One region of the Pectobacterium parmentieri genome, then DNA from elsewhere that is predicted to be linked to it. Evidence: predicted binding sites of a transcription regulator. Region 1 holds the regulator's gene; each other region holds the start of a gene.
The links. The regulator PurR, encoded in region 1, represses purine synthesis genes. The targets are predictions, from matches to a motif close to CANGCAAACGTTTGCNTG.
Positions count from the first base shown of each region.

Region 2: purM (phosphoribosylformylglycinamidine cyclo-ligase) is a predicted target of PurR. The motif match lies at 1,283-1,300, and genes of this name have one in related genera.
Region 3: purL (phosphoribosylformylglycinamidine synthase) is a predicted target of PurR. The motif match lies at 1,122-1,139, and genes of this name have one in related genera.

Region 1 covers NZ_CP015749.1:1,198,565-1,201,850, forward strand. The annotation lists gene cfa (cyclopropane fatty acyl phospholipid synthase) at 1-798, opposite strand, end outside; gene purR (HTH-type transcriptional repressor PurR) at 1,116-2,141, opposite strand; gene cydH (cytochrome bd-I oxidase subunit CydH) at 2,533-2,622, shown strand; gene A8F97_RS05340 (C40 family peptidase) at 2,713-3,286, opposite strand, start outside.
Region 2 covers NZ_CP015749.1:644,623-647,908, reverse strand. The annotation lists gene uraA (uracil permease) at 1-218, opposite strand, end outside; gene upp (uracil phosphoribosyltransferase) at 434-1,060, opposite strand; gene purM (phosphoribosylformylglycinamidine cyclo-ligase) at 1,413-2,450, shown strand; gene purN (phosphoribosylglycinamide formyltransferase) at 2,450-3,085, shown strand; gene A8F97_RS02705 (TonB-dependent receptor domain-containing protein) at 3,259-3,286, opposite strand, start outside.
Region 3 covers NZ_CP015749.1:2,808,246-2,811,531, reverse strand. The annotation lists gene mltF (membrane-bound lytic murein transglycosylase MltF) at 1-1,037, opposite strand, end outside; gene purL (phosphoribosylformylglycinamidine synthase) at 1,236-3,286, shown strand, end outside.

The DNA.
Region 1 (3,286 bases):
ATGTAACAGGAACAACCCATCTGGCTTTAGATTACGCCGCACGACGCTAAAGTAGTTGTCATAGTTGCGCGGCCCGACATGCTCAAACATGCCTACCGATACTGCGCGGTCAAATTGCCGATCGAGATCGCGGTAATCCTGTAACGCAATGATGACATCCAGCCCCTGACAGCGCTGTTGTGCCAGCGTCTGCTGTTCCCTGGAAATGGTGATGCCATACACGGAAACACCGTAGCGACGTGCCGCGAACTCAGCAAGCCCGCCCCAGCCGCAGCCGATATCCAGCAGAGACATGCCGGGCTTGAGCTGAAGTTTTTCGCAAATCAGGGTGAGCTTATCTTCCTGCGCGCATTCCAACGTTTGCGCTTGTTTCCAGTAAGCGCAGGAATATTGCATGTAAGGATCCAGCATCAGGGCAAAAAGGTCATTACCCAAATCGTAATGCCGTTCGCCGACCACTCGGGCGCGTCGGTGGGATTGTAAATTCGTGACGCGAGCGGCGGCGATCCTCATAAGATCGCGCAGACGGCGGGGGAGTGTATTCTTTAGCCCGGCGCGTAGGACGAGATGGAAAAAGATATCCAGCCGTTCACACTCCCACCATCCGTCCATATAGCTTTCACCTAATCCCAGCGAACCTTTTTGCAAGACGCGTTTAAAAAAATCAGGGTGGTTGACGCAGATATCAAAAGGGCGGGGGCCGTTAATGGCGATATCCGCCGTGGCTAACCTGTCTTGCATGATGTTGAACCAGGGCGAGGTATGGCTACGCTGTTCTTTTGCATAAGGTGTACCCATGATGTCTCCTAAATTTTTCACGTGTGAAAGTATGGAAAAACATACCTGGACAGCACTTACCGCAGCCGATGTATCGGCTGTCACCAGAGAAAAATGAAGAAGACATTTGCACATAAGCAGGTGGTTATCTGCCCATTGGCAAAAAACGCGTATCCGCTTACTTACGTGCGGCTATCGCTATTTGGGGTGTTATCAGTGAAAGTGAAACGCAGTTTTCAGTTTAAATCTGCTTCAGCCAACGTACAAGAAAATTGGCTGAAGCTGACAAGGGAAGCAGGCAGGAATTAAGAAAATCGGTCTATGTTGGATCGCCGAGGTTAGCGGCGATAATCGCGGAACGGGCCGTCGGCAACCGAGCGGCGTTCAATCAGCGTCGGATGCACTTCAATGACGTGTGCATCTTCGCGCTTGCTGGTAATCCGATCCAGCAACATAGAGAAGGCGGATTGGCCCAGACGCTCTTTCGGCTGATGGATGGTAGTCAGTGCCGGTGTAAAGAAACGCGCGTGACGCACATTGTCATAACCGATCACCGAAATGTCCTGTGGTACACGTAACCCCAATTCGTCTGCCGCACAAATGGCACCCATCGCCATGATGTCGCCACCACAGAATACGGCGGTGGGTCGCTGTTTTTGCGCGAGAATCTGATGCATGGCTTTATAACCGGATTCCGGTTCAAAATCGCCCCGCACGACCCATTCATCGCGCACGGTGATGTCGGCTTCCTTCAGGGCTTTTAAAAAGCCAAGGTAGCGCCCGTTCCCCGTGTTGCGCTCTTGTATCCCTGGGATGGCACCGATATCCCGATGGCCGCGTTCAATCAGATAGCGACCCGCCATATAGCCGCCTTCAAAGGCGTTATCGATGATGGTATCGGTGAAATCGCTGTGCATCTGCCCCCAGTCCATGACGACCATGGGAATGCTGCGATAATCTTCCAACATGCCCAAGAGTTCTGGCGGGTATTCGGCACACATGACCAGCAGGCCGTCGACGCGTTTTTGCGCCAGCATCGAGAGATAAGCGCGCTGTTTACCGATGTCGTTATGAGAATTACACAGCACCAGCGTGTAACCTTTGGCATAACAACTGTTTTCGACTGCTTCAATGATCTCAGCGAAATAGGGTGCTTCGCTGGATGTGGCCAGCAAGCCGATAGATTTAGTGTGATTAACTTTGAGGCTGCGGGCGACGGCGCTGGGCGAATAGTGCAATTCCTTGATTGCTGCCCTGACGGCTGCCTTAGTCTCTTCGGCGACGAAACGTGTTTTATTGATCACGTGCGATACGGTTGTGGTGGAAACGCCAGCACGTTTTGCCACATCTTTAATCGTTGCCATCTAAAAATGACTCCTGAACTTACCTGTTACAGACGTAAGTATATTGTTAATCGTTTGCCTACGTTTAAAGTTCTTCTTCTAAGCTAAAAAACAGGATTTCAGAAGGAGAGTGCCGAATGTTATACCGAAGGGATCTGGCTTGACGTTTTTCGACTGATACGCAGCGCTTTCATAAACAGCGGATTGTGTCCGATTTATCATGAAAGTGAAAGGGCTAATTTATACTATTAGTGACGCATTCGTCGGAGATTTTTCGCTAGAATTATGAAAGAATCATAATAACCCTATTATTTGTCGCCTTAACTGCCTAAGCAGATTCGGCTGTGAAGGGGGCGTCTTTTTTTTCAGATGAAGTTTCAGATGAAATTTGTTTGCTAATAAGGAGTGGTTTATGGATACAGATCTGAAGATGTCTTTGCTGACAACCGTCGGCTCGTTGGCTGTGATCATCGCGTTTAGTTTCATTGCGGTGTTGAACTAATCCTTCAGTGCTTTTGCGCGGGTTAGGTATTCAGACAGGTTTATGGCGAATAAACGTGTCTGAATACGCTTCTGTTCGACGAATCGTCTCTTAACGAATCGTCTGTGGTGTCACTACGCGACGCGCTCCAACATAGTGCTCCTGCCAATAATCTTCACTTAGCTTGCTGATACGAATATCTGAACCTGTACGCGGTGACTGGATAAATTTGCCTTCCCCCAGATAAACCCCGACGTGATCGGCCGCACCACGATTATTGATGCGGAAGAAGACCAGATCGCCACTTTCCAGATCACTCTTTTTAATCGGCGCGGCATCACGCAGATGGTACATTTCGTTTGCGGTGCGTGGGATTTGGATCTTAACGACATCTTTATACGCGTAATAGACCAGTCCGCTACAGTCGAATCCGGTAAAAGGAGATGAACCGCCCCAGTGGTAAGGTTTACCGATCTGGCTCATCAACTTATTCATTGCTGTCGTTTTGGCGTGCTGATAGCGTTTTTTATGTGCCGCACTCAGCGTCATCCCTTTTTCTGTGGTTGGTGGCTCTTTATCCACTTTCCCTTTGAGCGTGGCCTTCTTCAACCCGGTTTTGACTCTGGTCTGTGCGATTGTTTGCTTATCTTCTCCAGATTTCAGCTTTTTAAGGTTTTTTCTCACT
Region 2 (3,286 bases), 550 kb from region 1:
AAACTCGACCCCAAATATGCTGGGATTTTTCCCTTACAAATGAATAAATAAAGCAGCGTACCCACGCCGTTAAATAATAGTACGGTCGCCGGGTTGATCTTGAACAGAATGGGAACCAGAACGGTAGCGCCAAACATCGCGAATAGATGCTGGAAACTCAACGGGATGGTTTGTAACAAGGGGGGTCGTTCACTCACCCCGATGGCGCGACGAGTCATCTTCATATCCTCTGTAGTGTTGCTATTTATGTGTGCAGGTAGACCCACACTTATTATCACAGCCAGACTCATCCCGCCCCACCGTAGTGAAGCAGGATGATGTGACTGCTGATGTAATAAAAGAACCGCGTGTGACGTAATACAGGCTGTGGCGAACCATAGGAAATACTTAGGTTCGTACCAAAAAAAAGCCGACTATCACGTCGGCTTACCTATTATTTCGTACCAAATATTTTATCGCCCGCATCGCCCAGGCCCGGCATGATGTAACCTTGCTCGTTGAGACCTTTATCAATGGATGCGGTATAAAGCTCGATATCCGGGTGAGCTTTCTCCAATGCGGCAATCCCTTCTGGAGCCGCGACCAATACCAGTACCTTAATACTGTGGCAACCTGCTTTTTTCAGCAGATCGATCGTCGCAATCATTGAACCACCGGTCGCCAACATTGGGTCAACAACCAGCGCCATGCGCTCTTCGATATTGGAAACCAGCTTCTGGAAGTAAGGAACAGGTTCCAGCGTTTCTTCATTACGGTAGATGCCGACAACGCTGATACGCGCACTAGGGACATTCTCCAGTACGCCTTCCATCATCCCCAACCCTGCACGCAGAATCGGTACGACAGTAATTTTCTTGCCTTTAATCTGGTCGACTTCAACCGGACCGCACCAGCCATCAATGGTGACTTTTTCGGTAGCCAGATCGGCCGTCGCTTCGTAAGTCAACAAACTTCCCACTTCGGAAGCCAGTTCGCGAAAGCGCTTAGTGCTAATATCGTTCTCACGCATCAAACCCAGTTTGTGTTTGACAAGTGGGTGTTTCACCTCGACGATCTTCATCATTCTCTCCCCATCGGCTAGTGGACGGACAAAAACGCTAAGCGCGTTTTAAACACCGCTTGCGGCGGCCCGCAGGGCGGCGGGCACGAGAGCCCGTCGTAAAAAAAATCGCGGGATTATACCGCCTTTTTTACTTAGCGCCATATGATTAAGCCTGATCCAGATCAACCGAGGAGAGAAATTGTCGTCATCAACGAAAAATAGCCAGCCGATGACTCATCACTCGCAAACGATTGCCTACACTGTTAGAATTAGCGCGCATTATTTTTACCACAATATATTTGCTAAATACCGTGTTTTATGAATACCGTGTTTTATGAATATAATCCGTAACCTTCGTGGGGACTCAGCAGTGACCGACAAAACCTCTCTCAGCTATAAAGACGCAGGCGTGGATATCGATGCAGGTAATGCATTGGTAGACCGAATCAAAGGTGTAGTGAAACAGACCCGTCGCCCGGAAGTTATGGGTGGATTGGGTGGTTTCGGTGCCTTGTGCGCCTTACCGCAAAAATACCGCGAACCGATTCTGGTTTCCGGCACTGATGGAGTCGGCACCAAACTGCGCCTGGCAATGGACCTGAAGCGCCACGATACGATTGGTATCGATCTGGTTGCGATGTGCGTGAACGACCTGGTCGTTCAGGGTGCTGAGCCGCTGTTCTTCCTCGATTATTACGCAACGGGTAAGCTGGATGTCGACACCGCTGCCAGCGTGATTACCGGTATCGCGGAAGGCTGTAAGCAATCAGGCTGTGCGCTGGTCGGTGGTGAAACCGCCGAAATGCCGGGCATGTATCACGGTGAAGACTACGATGTTGCTGGCTTCTGCGTCGGTGTCGTAGAAAAATCAGAAATCATTGACGGTAGCAAAGTTCAGCACGGCGATGTTCTCGTTGCCCTCGCGGCAAGCGGCCCGCACTCAAACGGCTATTCTTTGGTGCGCAAAGTGCTTGAAGTCAGCAAAACCAATCCAGAGCAGTTCGAACTGGAAGGCAAACCGCTGGCCGACCACCTGCTGGCACCGACCAAAATCTATGTAAAATCCGTGCTGTCCCTAATTGAGAAAGTGGATGTCCACGCGATTTCTCACCTGACCGGCGGCGGCTTCTGGGAAAATATCCCACGCGTGCTGCCAGAAGGTATGCAGGCAACTATCGACGAATCCAGTTGGCAATGGCCTGCGGTCTTCAACTGGCTGCAACAGGCTGGTAATGTTAGCCGCCACGAAATGTATCGTACTTTCAACTGCGGTGTTGGTATGATCATCGCACTGCCAGCCGAACAGGCAGACGAGGCCGTTGCGTTACTCAACAGCAGCGGCGAAAACGCATGGAAAATCGGCGTCATTACCCAAACCGATGCCGGAGACGCAGTGGTTATTAACTGATGAAAAACATCGTTGTGCTGATTTCAGGTCATGGAAGCAACTTACAGGCGTTGATTGACGCCTGTAAAAACGGACGCCTTAAAGGGAAGATTGCCGCCGTATTCAGTAATAATGCGGAGGCTTATGGACTAGAACGTGCGCAGAATGCTGAGATCCCTACGTGCGTCCTGAATCCTGAAGATTTTGCCGACCGTGCCGCATTTGATGCCGCATTAGCAAACGAAATTGAACAGTATCAACCGGCGCTCGTGATCTTAGCAGGCTACATGCGGATTCTTAGCCCGGAATTTGTTGCAACGTTTGCAGGCAAAATGTTGAACATTCACCCTTCTCTGCTGCCCAAATATCCTGGCCTGCATACGCACCGCAAGGCGCTGGAAAATGGCGATAATGAACACGGCACGTCCGTGCATTTTGTCACCGATGAACTGGACGGCGGCCCGTTGATTCTGCAAGCGAAGGTGCCTGTATTTACTGACGATACGGAAGAAAGTCTAAGTGAACGCGTTAAGACGCACGAGCACACGATTTATCCGATGGTCATTAACTGGTTCCTGAACGGCAGGCTGGTGATGCGTGATAATGAGGCCTGGTTGGATAGCGTGCGAATTCCTCCACAGGGTTATGCCGCCTAGTAGTACTGTCAGTTCGCCATAGTCGTGAGGCTCTCCTGCGGAGCCTCACGATCCATTGAATCTTTACTCCCCTCAACTTATTTCTTTCCACGCCAACGCAAGAATTCTCACCATGTATTCTGTCGTATTAAGGCCGTATTAGGGAATACTCTGTTTTACCAAAAATATATTATTTAGAATTTAGCTTCTACGCCTAACCTA
Region 3 (3,286 bases), 1.6 Mb from region 1:
AGCGGGTTCCAGTGTGACTCCTGATAGGAGATAGCGGCCAGCAACTTCCAGTCGATATTGATGGCGTACTTTTCGAACAGCGGGCGCAGGTCTGGCAGTGTTTCATCAATCGCACCTAGAAACGTGGTGGTATCGACATAATCAAATTCACCAACGTGGCCGAGATATTTTTCCTCCAGACGTGCGAGCGTACCGTCTTCGACAATCTTGCTGAAAAAATCCAACAAGGCAGCAGACAGGCTATCATCATGCGAACGGCGCATATACCAGGTGACAGGCTCTTCGTCGCTGAGATCGAAGGCGACGGCGAGTTGTGGATGAATACGCTGCATCAGGCCGATGGTAACGGAGTCACCTAGCGCATAGTCCAGTTTGCCGTCGGCAACCTGTTTCAATAGTTCCTGCGTGCTCTGATCGGAGGCGGATTCCCAACTTAACTGTGGGTACTTCTCTGCTTTTAAATCGCGCAGGGTCGCTGCATGGGCGGAGCCCGATGTGACAACGAGGCGGCCTTGCAGCTTATCCAGCGTTTTGGGACGAGGTGAACCGAGGCGGTAGACCATTTGCTGCGAAATGGAGTAGTAGGTCGGGCCAGCACGGAAACGCTCCAGACGCTCGTGATTGTAAATCAGCCCGGCAGCCAGTAGGTCGGCATCGTCACCGTCCAGATCGTCGAACAGTTCGTCAAGGTTCTTGCGCGACGAAACCACCAGCTTGACGCCGAGGTAATCGGCGAAACGTTTTGCCAGTTCATAGTCCAGACCTGTCGGGGATCCGTTGCTCATTGCATAAGTCAGCGGTGAGTTAACGGTGCTGATACGCAACTCGCCGCGTGACAGGATCTGCCTGAGCTGCACATCCTGACTGCTGCGCCAGGGAATGCTAGGCCATAGCGCTAACGCCAGTAGTAACGTGATAATCCCGATGAAAAAATAATTTAATTTTAAAGGCTTCAAATAGTTATCTCTCGGCGGCCGGGTGGCCAGGCTGTCTGTAACGGCAGTTTTTTTATATGTCATTTCCCAGAGTTGGGGCATTTTGCTTAACAAACCGCCAGTGTGCAACTTTTATTGATTTGGTCACCGATTAATCATTCGGCAGATGCGAAGTGAAATTATCGCCACGCAAACGGTTTCGTCCGAGGGAAGGATTCTCTATAATGTGCGCGTTTCCCCCCTGTTGTACCCAGTGGCTGTATTGCAGCCAGTGCATCGAAGACGAGAGAACTTTAGATTATGGAAATACTGCGTGGTTCACCTGCTTTATCGGCTTTTCGTATTAATAAATTGCTGGTCCGCTGCAAAGAGCACGTTTTGCCAGTCAGCGATATCTATGCTGAATACGTACATTTCGCCGATGTCAGCGCCCCGCTGAACAACGATGAACAGGCCAAACTGACACGTTTGCTGAAGTATGGTCCTTCTCTCGCTGAGCACGAGCCGCAAGGTCGTTTATTACTGGTCACGCCACGTCCTGGCACCATTTCACCGTGGTCTTCCAAAGCGACGGACATCGCCCATAACTGTGGATTAAGCAACGTGCTGCGTCTGGAGCGCGGGCTAGCTTTCTATATTCATGCGCCAATGCTGAGCGATGAACAGTGGCAGCAACTGGGGGCACTGTTGCATGACAGGATGATGGAAAGCGTATTTAGCGACCTGCAGCAGGCTGAAGCACTGTTCTCTCATCATCAACCTGCCCCTTTCAAGCGTATCGAAATTCTGCTGCAAGGGCGTCAGGCGTTGGAAGAGGCGAACGTCCGTCTGGGGTTGGCATTGGCGGAAGATGAAATTGATTATCTGCTGGAAGCCTTCAACAATCTGGGCCGTAACCCAACCGATATCGAACTGTATATGTTTGCGCAGGCGAATTCTGAGCACTGTCGCCATAAGATTTTTAACGCAGATTGGGTGATCGACGGCGTAACTCAGCCGAAATCACTGTTCAAAATGATCAAAAATACCTTTGAACACACACCCGATCACGTTCTCTCCGCCTATAAAGACAACGCCTCCGTAATGGAAGGTTCCGCCGTCGGCCGTTTCTATACCGATACCAACGGGCAATATGCTTACCATCAGGAAGACGCGCATATCCTGATGAAGGTTGAAACGCATAACCACCCAACCGCGATTTCACCGTGGCCGGGTGCTGCAACAGGGTCTGGCGGCGAAATCCGTGATGAAGGCGCAACGGGCCGTGGCTCTAAGCCGAAAGCCGGTCTGGTTGGTTTCTCCGTATCGAACCTGCGTATTCCAGGCTTTATCCAACCGTGGGAAGAAGAAGAGTTCGGCAAACCAGATCGCATTGTTAGCGCACTGGATATCATGACCGAAGGCCCATTGGGCGGTGCGGCATTTAACAACGAATTCGGTCGTCCTGCACTGACGGGCTATTTCCGTACTTATGAAGAGCGTGTTGATAGCCACAATGGCGCAGAACTGCGTGGTTACCATAAACCGATTATGTTGGCGGGCGGTATTGGTAACATCCGTGCCGATCACGTCAAAAAAGGCGAAATTAGCGTCGGAGCTAAACTGATTGTTCTGGGCGGGCCGTCCATGAATATCGGTCTGGGCGGTGGCGCGGCGTCTTCCATGGCATCGGGTCAATCTGATGCGGATCTGGATTTTGCTTCTGTGCAGCGTGATAACCCAGAAATGGAGCGTCGCTGTCAGGAAGTGATCGACCGCTGCTGGCAATTGGGCGAAGCCAACCCGATCCTGTTCATTCACGATGTCGGCGCGGGCGGTTTATCGAATGCAATGCCGGAACTGGTGAGTGATGGTGGTCGCGGCGGTCGCTTTGAACTGCGCGATATTTTGAACGATGAGCCGGGCATGAGCCCGCTGGAAGTCTGGTGTAACGAATCGCAGGAGCGCTACGTTCTGGCCGTTGCTCCAGAGCAGTTGGCACAGTTTGATGAAATTTGCCGCCGTGAGCGTGCGCCTTATGCGGTGATTGGTGAAGCGACGGAAGAGCTGCATCTGACGATGAACGATCGTCACTTCAACAACAAACCTATCGACTTACCGCTGGATGTACTGCTGGGTAAAACACCGAAGATGCTGCGTGATGTGGAGCGCAAACAGGTAGAAGGCACGCCGCTACAGCGCGACGACATCTATCTGGCTGAAGCGGTCGAGCGTGTGCTGCATTTGCCTGTGGTTGCGGAAAAAACTTTCCTGATCACCATCGGCGACCGTTCTGTTACCGGTATGGTAGCGCGCGATCAGATGGTCGGTCCGTGGCAGGTGCCGGTGGCTGACTGTGCCGTTACCACCGC